3 regions of the Duganella dendranthematis genome follow, and region 1 is predicted to be linked to each of the others. Evidence: riboswitches for the same ligand, from Rfam matches in the RefSeq annotation. Region 1 holds a riboswitch; each other region holds the start of a gene.
The links. Region 1 has a riboswitch for cobalamin ahead of HH213_RS03010 (TonB-dependent receptor). Riboswitches for the same ligand answer to the same signal wherever they lie in the genome.
Positions count from the first base shown of each region.

Region 2: another riboswitch for cobalamin. It lies ahead of HH213_RS14830 (TonB-dependent receptor domain-containing protein); the one in region 1 lies ahead of HH213_RS03010 (TonB-dependent receptor).
Region 3: another riboswitch for cobalamin. It lies ahead of HH213_RS17010 (TonB-dependent receptor); the one in region 1 lies ahead of HH213_RS03010 (TonB-dependent receptor).

Region 1 is NZ_CP051684.1:635,283-640,494, reverse strand. Features, by position in the region: gene HH213_RS03025 (heavy metal translocating P-type ATPase) at 1-1,119, shown strand, start outside; gene cueR (Cu(I)-responsive transcriptional regulator) at 1,116-1,502, shown strand; gene HH213_RS03015 (hypothetical protein) at 1,571-2,422, shown strand; cobalamin riboswitch at 2,419-2,637, shown strand; gene HH213_RS03010 (TonB-dependent receptor) at 2,698-4,752, shown strand; gene HH213_RS03005 (glutathione S-transferase) at 4,794-5,212, shown strand, end outside.
Region 2 is NZ_CP051684.1:3,262,744-3,267,955, reverse strand. Features, by position in the region: gene cobT (nicotinate-nucleotide--dimethylbenzimidazole phosphoribosyltransferase) at 1-114, shown strand, start outside; gene HH213_RS14840 (adenosylcobinamide-GDP ribazoletransferase) at 129-911, shown strand; gene HH213_RS14835 (histidine phosphatase family protein) at 908-1,441, shown strand; cobalamin riboswitch at 1,436-1,664, shown strand; gene HH213_RS14830 (TonB-dependent receptor domain-containing protein) at 1,738-3,594, shown strand; gene HH213_RS14825 (FecCD family ABC transporter permease) at 3,652-4,674, shown strand; gene HH213_RS14820 (ABC transporter ATP-binding protein) at 4,674-5,212, shown strand, end outside.
Region 3 is NZ_CP051684.1:3,723,085-3,728,296, reverse strand. Features, by position in the region: gene HH213_RS17015 (PepSY-associated transmembrane domain-containing protein) at 1-569, opposite strand, end outside; gene HH213_RS17010 (TonB-dependent receptor) at 572-2,668, opposite strand; cobalamin riboswitch at 2,814-3,032, opposite strand; gene HH213_RS17005 (HoxN/HupN/NixA family nickel/cobalt transporter) at 3,130-3,921, shown strand; gene HH213_RS17000 (class I SAM-dependent methyltransferase) at 4,020-5,212, opposite strand, start outside.

The DNA of each region.
Region 1 (5,212 bases):
GATGCCGAGCAGGCCATCATCAATGCGGTGGCGGTGCTGGTGATTGCGTGCCCCTGCGCGCTGGGGCTGGCGACGCCGGCCGCCATCATGGCCGGCACCGGCGTCGCGGCGCGCTACGGGATTCTGATCAAGGATGCGGAAGCACTGGAACTGGCGCACCGCATCACCACCGTGGCCTTCGACAAGACCGGCACGCTGACCGAAGGCCAACCATCGCTGGCCGTGCTGGCGCCCGCGCCGGGCGTCGACGAACCGCACCTGCTGCAACTGGCCGCCGCTGTGCAGCGCGGCAGCGAACACGCGCTGGCCCGCGCCGTCCAGCTAGCCGCCGGCGTGCCGAATGCCGCCGCGCCACTGCTGGCGTCCGACATCAGCGCCTTGCCTGGACGCGGCGTGAAGGCCACGGTGGCCGGCGCCCGTCTGCTGCTGGGCAGCACGCGCCTGATGCAAGAGCAGGGCATCTCACTGCAAGCGCTATCCACCCGTGCCGAAGAACTGGAGCACACCGGCCACACCATCTCCTGGCTTGCCGACGCCACCACCCACCAGCTCCTTGGCCTGCTGGCCTTCGGAGATCGCATCAAACCGCAAGCCCAAGCCGCCATCGCCGCGCTGCATGCGATGGGCATCCACACCGTGCTGCTCACCGGCGACAACCAGGGCAGCGCCAACGCCGTCGGCCAGCAGCTCGGCGTGCAGCGCATTGTCGCCAACATGCTGCCGGCCGATAAAGCCAGCACCATCGCCGCGCTCAAACAGGAAGGCGGCACCATCGCCATGGTCGGCGACGGCATCAACGACGCGCCGGCGCTGGCCGCCGCCGATGTCGGCATCGCCATGTCCAGCGGCACCGACGTCGCCATGCACGCCGCCGGCATCACGCTGATGCGCGGCGATCCGGCACTGGTGGCCGCCGCCATCTCCATCTCGCGCCGCAGCTACAGCAAGATCCGCCAGAACCTGTTCTGGGCCTTTATCTATAATTTGATCGGCATTCCGCTGGCCGCCTTCGGCCTGCTCAACCCCATGGTGGCCGGCGGTGCGATGGCACTCAGCTCGGTCAGCGTGATCAGCAACGCGCTGCTGCTGCGCCGCTGGAAACCGGAGGACCGCACATGAATATCGGACAGGCCGCAACGGCCACCGGCGTTTCGGCCAAAATGATCCGCTACTACGAAAGCATCGCCCTGATCCCGGCCGGCAAACGCACTGACGCCGGCTACCGCATCTACGGCGACAACGACCTGCACACGCTGCGCTTCGTCAAGCGTGCCCGCTTGCTGGGCTTCTCGCTGGAGCAGATTCGCGGCCTGCTGTCGCTGTGGCAGAACAAGGGACGCGCCAGCGCTGACGTCAAGACGATCGCCATGGGCCATGTGGCCGAACTCAATCAGCGCATCGCCGAACTGACCGAAATGCGCGACACGCTGCAAACCATGGCCAGCTGCTGCCACGGCGACCAGCGCCCCGATTGCCCCATCCTGCAAAGCCTCGCACAATAGAAGGCCGGTCGTTGTTTAAATGATATTTGCGCTACACTCGCGGTCTGATATCGCCCGAGGTAAAGCCTATGCAGGTAAACAGCAGCGCACTGAGTCAATGGTCGTCGTCTCTGACGGACTTTGTGTTCACCCTGATCTGGAGCAGCATGCCGACCGCATTGCTGTACGCGGCCATGGGCTTGGTCGCAGCCATCGTGCTGATGGTCTGGGTAGGCAGAAAAAACCTGCTGCGCCGCCGCCCGCGCGTGTGGAACGTGCTGGCGAAAGTGAGCTATCTGGCGATCCTGCTGGTGACGCTGTTTGCCTTCACCGCCGTCGGCGTGGTGCGCCATGTGCAGAAGGAGACCATGAGCGCACTGGAGGTCTCGGTCACGCCGCTGGTGCGCACCAACACCGTGCTGCTGCGTCAGTATCTGACGCTGAAGATGTCGGCCTACGCGCCTGGCCAGCCGGTCAGCGCGCGTGAGCTGGTCGATGCCACGCTCAAGGATCTTTATTACCGTCCCACGTCGGACAGCCTGTGGGAGCGCGGCAAGGCGCGCATCGTCAACTGGACGTTGCGCAAGCTGGGTGGTGAAGTGCTGACGGCTGTGTTCCAGAAGATCATCGTCGCCAAGGTCGAGACCATGGCGGCAGGGCTGAAGAACCAGACGCAAAACGAAGCCGCCAAGGTGGGCGTCGATGCGCTGCGCAAGGTGCTGCTGGATGCCAATCGCCGGGTCGACCTGTCGGCGCTGGATCGCACGCTGCCGCAGATTATCCTCGACGTGGCAGGGCAGCAGATCCACGCCGTCTTCGTCCACGCCTACCTGATGATCGCCCTGATCTGGCTGGGCGCCGGTGCGCTGATCGGCGCCGAGATGCTGCTGTACTTCCGCTGGTACGAAAAGCGTCAACAGCCATCGCCGAATCTCGTATAATCCTGACACGTTTTGGTGCTCGCGCGTCCGTCTGGATGCGCAGTTAAACGGGAAACAGGAAGCCGTCAGCGGCCCACCTGTGCTGCCCCCGCAACGGCCAACAAGCGTCGTCGCATGACGACACTCCGCCTCGCAATACCACTGTGCTTCATGCATGGGAAGGTCAGGCGGATTTGCTTGCCAGCCCGGATACCGGCCAAACAGGGGAGATGCCGCAGGCATTTCTATTCAATCCGCTCACGGGGAGGTGAGTGGCTTGCTTCTGAAAGCTTTCAATGATCTACAAATCGATCGTCGCCTTGGCGACTTTCCTGCCGCTGGCCGTCCATGCGGACACCACGGATGCTGGCGATACGCCGGCGACCACGGTCCAGGTACGCGGCCATTACGATAACGGCGTGGGCACCTCCAACGCCGCCAGCCAGGGTGCGGTAACGGCGGAGCTGATCGCCAACCGTCCTGCCTTGCGGCCGGGCGAACTGCTGGAGTTTGTACCCGGCGTGATCGTCACGCAGCACAGCGGCGACGGCAAGGCCAATCAATACTTCCTGCGCGGCTTTAACCTCGACCACGGCACCGACTTCGCCACCTTCGTCGACGGCATGCCGGTCAATATGCGCACCCACGCGCATGGCCAAGGCTACACGGATCTGAACTTCCTGATCCCGGAACTGGTGGACCGCATCAACTACAAAAAAGGCCCGTACTATGCGGACGAAGGCGACTTCGCATCCGCCGGCGCGGCGCATCTGACGCTGGCGAACAAGCTGCGCGAAAACACCGCCAGCGTGTCGGTGGGCGAGAATCAGTATTACCGCTCGGTGGTCACTGGCTCGACGCCGCTGGGCGCCGGCAATCTGGTGTACGGCGCGGAGCTGGGCCACAACAACGGCCCGTGGGTGGAGCCGGAGGCCTTCCACAAAAGCCTGGGCGTGCTGCGTTACGCGCAAGGCGCCAGCGATGACCAGTTCACTGTGACCGGCATGTTCTACAAGGGCGCCTGGCACGCGAGTAATCAGATTCCGCTGCGCGCGGTGCAGAGCGGCGAGATCGATCCGTTCGGCGCCATCGATCCGACCGACGGCGGCGAGACCTCGCGATACAGCCTGTCCGCCGCCATGCGCAAGCGCACCAGCGACGCGCTGTTCCAGGCGAATGCCTACGTGGTGCAATCCAGCCTGACGCTGTACAACGACTTCACCTACTTCCTCGACGACCCGGTCAATGGCGACCAGTCGCGCCAGACCGAGAAGCGCCGCATGGCCGGGTTCGACGTCGGCCAGACGTGGTTCAGCCACTGGGGCGGTCTGGATGTCAGCAACAAGGTTGGCTTGCAGGGACGCTACGACTACATCTCGCCGCTGGGCCTCTACAAGACGGCGCACCAGCAAACGCTGGGCGTGATCACCGAATCGAAAGTGAAGGAAGCCAGCGCCGGCGCCTACGTCGAGAACACCGTGCAGTGGCTGCCGTGGATGCGCACCACGGCCGGCCTGCGTTATGACCGTTACCGCTTTGACGTCGACAGCAATATCGCCGAGAACTCAGGCAACGTCAGCGCCGGCACCACGTCGCCGAAATTCTCGGTGGTGCTGGGGCCTTGGGCCAGGACCGAATTCTTCGTCAACTACGGCGAGGGCTTCCACAGCAACGACGCGCGCGGCACCACCGTGCATCTGACGCCGAAGGAGCGTGAACCGATCGACCCGGTCACGCCGCTGGTGAAGACGCGCGGCGCGGAGATCGGCGCGCGCACCGAATTCCTGCCTGGCCTGCAAAGCTCGATGGCGTTGTGGAAGCTGCGCTCCGAATCGGAGCTGGTATTTTCCGGCGACGCCGGTGATACCTCGCCGAGCCGTGGCAGTTACCGTTCCGGCATCGAGTGGAACAACCACTACATCGCCAATTCGTGGCTGCTGTTCGATCTGGATATGGCGTATTCGCGCAGTCACTACACCGAGCACGATCCGGTGGGCGACTACATTCCCGGCGCGATCGGCAAGGTGGCGTCGTTCGGCGCCACCACCATGGATCTGGGGCCATGGTCGGGCGCGTTCCAGATGCGCTATTTCGGACCGCGTCCGCTGATCGAAGATAACAGCCAGCGCTCGGCCAGCACCGCGATCGCATATGCACGTGTAGGCTACAAATTCAACCGCCGCTGGACGGTGCAGCTGGATGCCTTCAACCTGTTCGACCGCAAGGCCAGCGATGTCGATTACTACTACGCCTCTCGCCTGCCGGGCGAACCGGCGGAAGGCGTGGACGATATCCACTACCATCCGGCCGAACGCCGCACCTTCCGCCTGACGGTCAAGACCACGTTCTGAATCGGGCTACGCCATGGTGGCGCCGGTGCTACCATGGCTGCATGACGACTCCATACCAACTTTATTATTGGGACGGTCTCCAGGGCCGCGGTGAATTTGTGCGGCTGGCGCTGGAGGAAGCCGGCGTGCCGTACGTGGATGTGGCGCGCAAGAAGGGCGGTATGTCCGCGCTGACGGCCAGCCTGGATGGCGAGCAGGTGGCGCATCCATCGTTTGCGCCGCCGGTGCTGCAGGTAGGCGAACTGCTGATCGGGCAGACCGCCAATATCCTGCTGTATTTGGGGGCGAAACATGGACTGGCGCCGCGTTCGCTGGACGGGCGTTTGTGGGCCAATCAGCTACAGCTGACCATCGCCGATATCGTCGCCGAGGCGCATGATACGCATCATCCGATTTCTTCCAGCGCGTACTACGAGGACCAGAAGAAGGAAGCCAAGGCGCGCGCCAGGGATTTTCGCGA
Region 2 (5,212 bases), 2.6 Mb from region 1:
CTCGGCGAAGGCACCGGCTGCGCGCTGGCGCTGCCGCTGCTGCACGCCGCCGTCAACTTCCTGAACCAGATGGCCACCTTCGAGTCGGCCCAGGTCAGCGAAAAGTCCGAGTAAGGCCGATACACAGCATGCACCAGCTACGCCTGTTCTTCACCGCGCTGCAGTTCTTTACCCGCCTGCCGATTCCACGCTGGGTGGGTTTCGATCCTGCGTGGCTCAACCAGGCCTCGCGCTATTTCCCGCTGGTTGGCCTGGTGGTGGCGCTGATCACTGGCGCGGCGTACGCGGTGGCTGCGTGGTTCCTGCCGGCCCCGGTGGCGGTGGTCATCTCCACCGCCGTCGGCATCTATGCCACCGGTGCCTTCCACGAAGACGGCTTTGCCGATATGTGCGACGGCTTCGGTGGCGGCATGACGCCGGAGCGCGTGCTGGAGATCATGAAGGATTCGCGCATCGGCGCGTATGGCGCCATCGGCACTATTTGCATGCTGGGCCTCAAGCTGGTGACGCTGTCCATGCTGCCGCCGCTGGCCGTCATCGGTGCGTTACTGGTGGCGCATCCCCTTTCGCGCCTGATGGCGACCTCGCTGATCTGGCGTCTCGACTACGCGCGCGCCGAAGGCAAGGCCAAGCCGCTGGCGCAAAAAATGCGCGGCACCGAATTCCTGATCGCCGCCATCACGTCCATCGTGGCGGCGCTGGTAGTCATTGAGTTGCGCTGGCTGCCGCCGGCCGCGCTGGTCAGCGGCGTGATTGTCGCCGCCATCGCCACCTGGTGGCTGGCGCGCAAATGCGTGCGCCGCATCGGTGGCTACACGGGCGACTGCCTCGGCGCAGTCCAGCAAGTCACTGAAGTTATGTTCTACCTGTGCGCGCTGGCCAGCTTCCAGCATGGCGCGCTGCCGGTATGAAGCTGATATTGGTCCGCCACCCGCAGCCGCTGGTGGCGCCGGGCTTCTGCTACGGCAGCACCGACCTCGCCATCGCGCCGGGCCAGCTGGAACAGACACTGGCCGCGCTCCAGCTGCCAGCCGGCCTGCCTATCTACTCAAGTCCCCTGCGCCGCTGCGCCGAACTGGCCGCGCGCCTGACGCCCACGCCACACTACGACAGCCGCCTGGTGGAGATGCACTTCGGCGCATGGGAGATGCAGCCATGGGACAGCATCCCGCGCGCCGACATCGACGCCTGGGCCGCCGACATGGTCCACTACCATCCCGGCGGCGGCGAAAGCGTGCTGCAAATGGCCGAACGGATCAGCGCCTTCTATAGAGACGTGCAGCGCCAGCACGCCCAGGCCATCATCATCTGCCACGCCGGCGCCATGCGTTTGCTGAGCGCCTGCCACGCCGGACTTCCCCCTGCGGCGATGGGGCTGCAAGCCGCGCAAGCCGCCCATCAAATTGCTTACGGCGCCACGTTGACCCTGAACCCCGTATAATGTCCGGGTTTTGGTGCTCGCGTGCCTGTCCAGGCGCGCAGTTAAACGGGAAACACGAAGCGATACAAAAACGCTAACGTGTGCTGCCCCCGCAACGGTAAACAAGTGTCGCAATCTTTGTTCAGCGCGACAAACCTCCTCCAGCAACCACTGTGCTACGGCATGGGAAGGTGAGGCGGTGCCACTTGTCAGCCCGGATACCGGCCAAACCAGGTGGAAGCGACGTCAATGCCGCGCTTCTGTTCACAATTGGCCCACGGGGACGTCGGCCAGTTGGCATTAATAGAAAACATATCATGACCCTTCGTATTTCCCGTCCTGCGACCCTGACGTCGCTGGCATTCGCCATGGCCGCCTGCTATGCGCACGCTGAACCAGTTACCGCCACCGACGCCGTTGTCGTCACCGCCACCCGCACGCCACAGCCGCTGGCCAACGTCATCAGCGACACCATCACCATCGGCCCTGAGCAGATCGCCGCAGCCGGCGCCGGTTCTATCGTCGACCTGCTGCAACGCCAGCGCGGCATCGAGATCGCCCGCAACGGCGGGGCCGGCACCGCATCCAGCGTCTACATCCGCGGCGCCAACAGCAATCAGAACATCGTACTGGTCGACGGCGTGCGTATCGGCTCCTCGACCACCGGCGCCGCTAACTGGAGCGCGATTCCGCTGACCGCCATCGACCATATCGAAATCGTCTACGGCCCACTGAGCTCCCTGTACGGCGCCGACGCCATCGGCGGCGTGATCCAGATCTTCACCAAGAAAGGCCAAGGCGCGCCGACACTGACGGCCTTCGCAGGCTACGGCAGCGACAAGACGCGCGAAGCCGACGCCACGCTGTCCGGCGCCACCGGCGGTGAGCATAGCTTCACCTACGCCATCAGCGCGGGTAAGGAAAAATCGGACGGCTTCTCGGCCACGCGTCCAGGCATCACCTCGTACAACGCGGACCGCGACGGCTACGACAAGGAAAACGTTTCCGGCCAGTTCGGCGTGCAGATCGCCCCAGGCTACGAAACCGGCGCGCTGTTCTTGCACAGCAAACTCGAATCGCAGTACGACAGCGGCGCTTCCGCCTACGATGTGCGCAGCAAGGCAGAATTGGAAACCGCCGCCGTCTATGGCAAGGCCAAGTTCCTGCCGAACGTCGACACCCTGCTGCAATATTCGGAAAGCCGGGACAAGGGCCAAAACTGGAGCAGCGCCGCCGCAGCCGGTTACTCGCGCATCGACACCAAGCAGACCGACATCACGCTGCAAAACGACGTGCGCATCGGCGCCGACGTGCTGCAACTGCTGTACGATCACCGCAAGGAAGAAGTATCGACCAACGGCGACACTGCGCTGAACCGCGACCGCACCACCAACGCGTGGGCCGCTTCCTACAACGCGCGCCGTGGCGCCAGCCTGCTGAACGCCAGCATCCGCCGCGATAACTCGGTGTACGGCTCGAAAAACACCGGCTCGATCGGCTACGGCTACGACATCACCTCGCAGCTGCGCGCCACCGCCAGCTACGGCACCAGCTTCCGCGCGCCGACCTACAACGAGTTGTATTACTCGGGCTACGGCAATCCAGCCAACAAGCCGGAACAGGGCAAGAATGCGGAACTCGGCCTGCGCTGGGATGACGGCGTCAATGCAGTCAGCGCCAGCTACTATCACAACCGGTTGACCGACCTGCTGGTCAGCACCACACCTTGCCCCTACGCCGGCTACAAATCCAGCTGCGTCTACAACGTCAACGAGGCGCTGCTGGAAGGCGTGACCATCGCCGGCGCGACCCGCGTGGCGGGCGTCAACCTGGCCGCCAACCTTGACCTGCAAGATCCAAAGGACGAGACCAGCGGCAAGCGCCTGGCGCGTCGCGCCAAAAAGCACGGCAACGTGACCGCCGACTACAGCATCGGCGCGCTGAAGACCGGCGTGGAGCTGGAATTCTCCGGCGACCGCTTTGACGATGCGGCCAACAAGAATCGCCTGGGCGGCTACGGTCTGGTGAATCTGTACGCCACCTACAGCTTCACGCGTGACTGGTCGGCGCTGGTCCGCTGGAACAACATCGGCGACAAGCAATACGATCTGGCGCGCTTCTACGTCACACCGGGTTCCAAGGTGTTTGCCGGACTGCGTTACGGCTACAAATAATGGTGTAACCTGCCGGGGTTGAATTCCCGTCCCGGCAGTTCTTTTTGAAAGCAGTGCATGCATTCTTTCTCCCGCAATCTGCAACAGCGCGCCGCCATCACCATGGCCGGCCTGCTGCTGTTCGCGTTTGCCGGCCTGATTTTTTCGGGCATGACCGGTTCGGTCCCTATTCCGTTTTCCGATATTCCCGCAGCGCTCAATGAGCTGCTGCATGGCCAGACCGCCTCGCTGGCGGCCACGCTGCTCGACCTGCGCCTTAGCCGCGCGGTGTCCGCTTTCGTCACCGGCGCCGCGCTCTCGCTGGCCGGCGCGATGATGCAGGCGCTGTTGCGCAACCCGCTGGCCGATCCCTATGTCCTTGGCTTGTCCGCCGGCGCCTCGGTCGGCGCGCTGGCCGCGCTGCTGTTCATGTGCGCCGCCTGGATGGTGGATGCCGCCGCATTCGGCGGCGCCGTCGCCGTCTCGATGATGCTGTATGTGCTGGCCCGGCGCGACCTGCGCGGCGGCACGGCGGCGGAAGGCGGCACCGCGCTGCTGCTGTTGACCGGCGCGATTCTGTCCTCCGCCTGCATGGCGATGGTGACGCTGATGCTGTCCATCGCGCCGGAGAGCCGCCTGCGCGGCATGGTGTTCTGGATCATCGGCGACCTGTCTGGCACGCAGATGCGCTGGATGCCATGGGTGGTGCTGATCGCCTCCCTGGCCTTCGCCCTGCGCAACGCGCGCGCCATGAACGTGATGGCGCTGCACGCGGAAGCCGCCGCCACGCTGGGCATCCGCGTCGGCGCGCTGCGCAAAGGCCTGTTCTTCGTCTCCGGCCTACTGACCGCCAGCGCCGTCACCAGCGCCGGCAGCATCGGCTTCGTTGGCCTGATCGTGCCGCACGCCTGCCGCTTTGCGGTCGGTCCCGATCACCGCATATTGATCCCGGCCGCCACCATCGGCGGCGGCACCTTCCTGATGCTGGCCGATACCTTGGCCCGCACCGCCATCGCGCCGCAGCAGCTGCCGGTCGGCGTGGTGACCGCGCTGATCGGCGCGCCGGTGTTCCTGTACCAACTGCACCGCCTGCGCAAATGATGATCAGCACCCACCAACTTTCACTGAGCGCCGGCCAGCGCCAGCTGGTCAAGGATCTCGACTGGCAGGTGCGCGAAGGCGAATGCTGGAGCATTATCGGCCGCAATGGCGCCGGCAAGAGCACCTTGATGCGCGCGCTGGCGGGGCTGCGTCCGCCGGAAGCCGGTCACGTGTCGCTAAACGGCCGTCCGCTGGCCGAATGGCCGCTGGAAGAACTAGCGCGCCAGCGCGCCTTCCTGGCGCAGAGCCGCAGCGACGCCTTTTCCTACAGCGTGATCGAAACTGTATTGTCGGCGCGCCATCCGTATCACGGCAACCGCTACTGGGAAGATAGCGACGATCACGCCATCGCCATCCAATCGCTGGAAGCGATGGAAGTTGCCGAACTGAAGTCGCGCGACGTGCGTACGCTGTCCGGCGGCGAACGCCAGCGGGTAGCGATTGCCGCCATGCTGGCGCAGGACACGCCGCTGCTGCTGCTGGACGAACCGGCCAACGCGCTCGATCTGGCGCACCAGGTCAGCGTAATGAGCATCCT
Region 3 (5,212 bases), 3.1 Mb from region 1:
CGTTCGCTGCGCGTGGTGTCGCGCACCAGTTCACCGGTGCGGCTGGAGATGTACAGCAGGCTGCCCGCCGCGTCGTCTGCTTGGACGCGGTACAGCGGGCGGTGATGTTGCAGGCTGCCGAAACTCCATTGGTCGATGTCGATCAGCTCCGCCGACAGTGCTTGCGCGCCGGGTGCGGCGTTGCGCGCGCTGGCCATCGCCAGTGCCGGCGTGACCTGCACCGGCTGGCCGGTATCGGCCCAGACGGATAGCCAATGGCCGTCGGCCTTGAAGTGGTAGGCCGGACGGCCGGCGACGGTGGTCATGCGCACTTCGGCCGGCAACGCCTCCGGCGCGGCGGCATCGGCGCGATTGGGATGCGCGGCGGCGTGCCACGCATCCCACGCGTTCAACCGCACCTGGCGCGCATCGATAGTCGGCAGCCACGCCATGCGTTCCTGCTCCGTCAGCGACGGATACGGCACATACATCATGACGATGCCGGAACCGAACCATAGCAGCACCAGCAAGCCAAGCACGATGCCCAGCCAGCGGTGCCACAGGTGCAGCTGACGCTTCCAGGAGCCCATGATCAGTAGCGCCACTGCACGGTCAACTCGGCATGGCGGCGATCGCCCAGCAGATACTGGCTGTCGCTGTACGAGGTGCTGGCATACAGCTTGTCGGTCAGGTTGCGCAGGTTAAGCTGCACCAGCACATTGCGGCTGTAGTTCCAGCCCAGCGACCCATCGAACGTCGTGTAGGCAGGTATTGTCTGGCTGTTGGCGTTGTCGATGAAACGTTCGCCGACATAGCGCACGCCGGCCGATGCGCGCCAACCGCGATAGCGGTAGTTAAGCCACAAGTTGGCCGACACCTTCGGCACGTCGGACGGTCGATTGCCGGCGCGCGACTGGTTGCCGCCTTCAAGCAGCTGGTCAAACTGCGCATCAGTGTAAGCAGCATTTGCTTCCAGACGCCAGGCCTGCGCCAGCGCGACGCTGGCCGTGACTTCCGCGCCGCGCGAAGTCTGCGAACCACCCTGCACCGACAGCGCCGGGTTGGTCGGATCGCGCGTGATGATGTCGTCCTTGCTGATGTGGTACAGCGCCGCCGTCCATTCGGCCTTGCCGCCGGCCAGCGATTGCTTGACGCCCGCCTCCACCTGGCGCGCGGATGTCAGCTTGTAGCGGCTATTGGCCAGATTGAGCGACAGCAAACTGGTGACCGGATCGCTGCCGGTGCTCACCTGGCCGTACAGCGAGGTGTCAGCCGCCAGCTTCCACGTCAGGCCGAGGCGCGCGGCGTTCGCTTGCAGCGTCGAGCTGAAGCCGGCCGCGCCCAGCAGGCTGACGCGATCAACCTTGTAACGGTCATGGCGCAGGCCGGCCAGCAACAGCAGGCTATCGTTGATGCTGTAGGCGTCTTCCACATAGAAGGCGGTGGTGACGGTGTGGGTCGAGAAGTTCGGCAGCAGCGGGTCCGGGCTATCGAATACGCCGGGATCGAAGCCGGTCGGCGCCACGGTGGACGAGCCGCCGTACGGCGAGTTATTCGTATGCAGGAAGTTGATCACGGCCGCTTCCCAGCCGGCCGCCACGCGATTGGCGCCGTTGTTCCAGCGCGCTTCCAGGCGGTTGCCGGTCTGTTCCTGATCGTGATGGATGGCGATATAGTCGCTGCGCTCGACCACATTGGCGCTGGCGTCGTAGTGATAGTACTCGGCATTGCGCCAGTTGCGGCGCGCCTTCATGTAGGCCAGCTCGTTGCTGATGGTGAGCGCCGGCGAATAGCGCCAGGTCAGGCGCGCCTGCGCCTTGTCGTCAACGAAGTGGATATCGGCGTCGCTGACATCGTAGTTCTGGTCGCGCAGCGCGCGCGACAAGCCACCATTCACCAGCGGCGTGCCGAAGTAGCGCTGCGGCTTTTGCTCCAGATGGTCGAGCTGCATATCCAGGTCGAGATCGGGCGTCAGCGCGTAATGCACGCTGGTCAGCAGCTTGCCGTGACGCGAGTCGCCACGGTCGATAAAGCCGTCGCTGTGGTCCGCATACGCGTCGATGCGGAAGGCGCCATGTTCGCCCAGCGCGCCGGTGCCGCCGACGCCGGCGCGTACCGCTTCGCCGCCGCCGATGCCGGCCATCGCTTCAAATGAACTGGTACGGCTAGGCGCCTTGCGCACCGCGTTGATGGTGGCGCCGGTGGTGCCGCTGCCGTACACCACCGATCCCGGACCGCGCAGCACTTCGATGTGGTCATAACCCCATGGGTCGGCCGGATACGTGGCGGTGCCGGAACCGACTTGCGGGCGCTGGCCGTTTTCCAGCAAGGCGATTGAGCCGTTGCCAGTGAAGCCGCGCGCCGAATAGGCCACGCCATTGCCGGGTGAGCTGATGTCGGTCAGGCCGGTGCTGCGGGTGACCGCATCCTTCACCAGCAGGTCGCCACGCGCCTGCATGGTGTCGGCGCTGAGGATGTCGACGCTCGCCGGCAGTTCCTGCGCCGTCAGATTGAGGCGGCTGGCGGTGCCGCTCTGGCGCGCCAGTCCCAGTGCGGGACTGGTGGACGTGCCCTGCACGGTGACGGTCTGCATCTCGTCGGCCTGTTGGGCAAAGGCGCCGGCGGCGCACAGCAGGGAAACAATAACGGCAATGGTGGTCGTACTGGCGGAGTGCCTGGAATCGGTCATGACAACATCTCTATGATGAATGGTTGGCGGAATCCGTCGCGCAGACGCAGGCGCGCACCAACACACACGCGGCAAAGCGTGCGATGGCAGTGATGCATACGGAGAGCGACGAACATCTAACAGGCAAAGCCACACCCCGGGCCTGGCGCATTAATCGTGACTGGCCGGTCTTCTGGCTGGCCTTCATCCTTCGCTGTCCTTGCCTTCCCGCGCGATGCGCAGTGGCGTTCGGTCAACGTCGTCAGGCTTACAGCAGCGGGGGCTGCGCCGGACTGGCGCACGATGCAAATCGTGCGCGTCACCGGCTTCCCGTTTCACCCCGCAGCTGACAAGCATGCAGGGCACCATTCACGTATGAAGCCGAATTCTACCCGAATGCCCTTGCCGTTGTCATGGCATCCAAGCGCCAGGACCGGATCAGCTCTATAATTAACGCAACTAACTTGCATTAAGGATTGTATATGAACGAAGCACTTCCGACAATCGAACTGGCCTTGCTGCTTGGTTTGCGCCATGGCCTGGCGCCCGATCACCTGGCCGCCATCGACGGTTTGACCATGCGCGCGCAGCCGGCCAGCGCGCCGTGGATGGGCGGTCTGTTCGCGCTGGGCCACGGCCTGACCGTGCTGCTGATCGTGGCGCTGGCCGATCTGGCATCAGTCTGGCTACAGCCGGATTCCAGTTTTCTGCATGCGATGGACTGGCTGGAATGGCTGCCGGGGATTTTATTATTGGCGCTGGCGGCGCTGAATGCGCGCACCTTGCTGCGGCCCATGCAGGCGCGCAGCGTCAATTCCATCGGCGCGCGGTTGCTGGCGCCATTGACGGCGGTGCGGCCGTTGACCGCGTTCGGCATCGGCATGCTGTTTGCGCTAGGCGTGGAGAGTATCCTGCAGTCGCTGGCCTGGGGTTACGCCGCCACCCAGTTGGGTGGCGGCAGCTGGAGCGCATTGCAGGTGGCCGGCGCGTTTGTGCTGGGGATGGCGTTCACCGATGCGCTGGATGGTTACGCCACCGCGCGCATCTCGGTCACCGCCGGCCAGCAGGCGATACAGCAATTCCGCCACCGCATCGGCTGGCCGATTATCGTGCTGTGCACCGTCAGCGGCTTGCAGTTGTTGATGTCGAAGGTCTGCGTCCGCTGCCAAGTGGCCGAGGACGGGCTGGAACTACTGGGCGTCGGCATGGTGACACTGACCCTGGCGCTTTATGCCTTCGCGTGGACGCGCGGCGCGCGGCCGTCAGCGGAATAGCGAGAAGTCCGGCAACGCGGCGATCCAGTCGAGGAGGCCCTGGTTGCCGGAGGCGCGGGCCGATATGAAGATCAGGCACAGGCCAACGCGACCTCGCTTCACAGCACTTGCAGCGTGCGCCACAGCGGCAGGCCGATCGTGAGGAAGCCTTTGGCGTGGATCTCCAGAAGCGCCAGATTTTCCTGCTCCGATTGCAGCGTGACGCCATCTTTTTGCAAGCGCCGTCCGCTCGGCGCCATGATCTGCCAGGCCACCCCCGCCAGGCTTTCCGGCGTCAATTCGGCCTGCTGATGAATCGCCGCCAGGAACAACCGTTCCAGGAAGTTGGCCGCGATGCCATTGCTGAGCAAGGGCGCGCATAACGCCTGGTGTTCGTCGCCATATCGGGTCTGCGCCGCCAGCGCGGCGTTCAGGCGCGCGGCGGCGGTGTGATCGGCGCTGTCCGGCACAGGGAAGTAAAACACCGCCTGGTTGGAGGCCGATAGCAAGGCCGCCACCTGCGCCAGCGCGTGGATATTCTGTCCCGCCAGCGCCGGCAATTGCTGGAGTTCGGCCAGCGTATGCGGGCGTTGCGCCAGCGTGTCGAATACGACGTTGTATAGCGCCTCGTGGCCATTCACTTCGCCGAGCGTCAATTTCATCTTGGCCGATGCGGCGGGGCGCGGCACGGTCAGCGCCAGGCCAACTTGCGCCAGCAGTTCGCTCTGGCGGCGCGCGCCGATGTGCTGGGCGCCGCGCACGAAGACGTCCTTGCGGAAGCTGGTGTTGAGCAGGTAGTCCTTCAGCGTTTCGCGCATTTCCGGATGGGGCAGGCGCTCGATCAGCTGCCGCTGCTCGTCGTTAAGGAACACCATCGGATAGGCGTAGGCCAGGTCGGCCGGGCCGGCAAACGTCATCTTGGCGTCCGCCAGGTCGCGCGCGACGTCGGCATGAAACAGCGGCTGCCAGTGCTTGTGCAGATACTCGTGCACCAGATAGTGCGGGCTGGCGGTTTTCAGGCTGTCCAGCCGGACTTTGAGTCCGGGATTGGCGCTCAGGTAGCCGGCTTTGACGGCCTCCAGCTGGCCGACAAATTCGGTCGCGCCCTTGATCTGCACATCGCTGCGGTTGGGGAAGGCGTCGGCATATTCCACCAGCAGCCGCTGCAAGGGCAAGGCCGGCGCCCAGCCCGGCATGGCGTTGTAGCTCAGGTAGACCACGCCGCCCGGCTTCAGGTAGCGGCCGATGAAGTCGACGATGTGCCGGCGGTTCTCCGCTGTCACCCAGCTGTAGATGCCGTGCAGCGTGATGA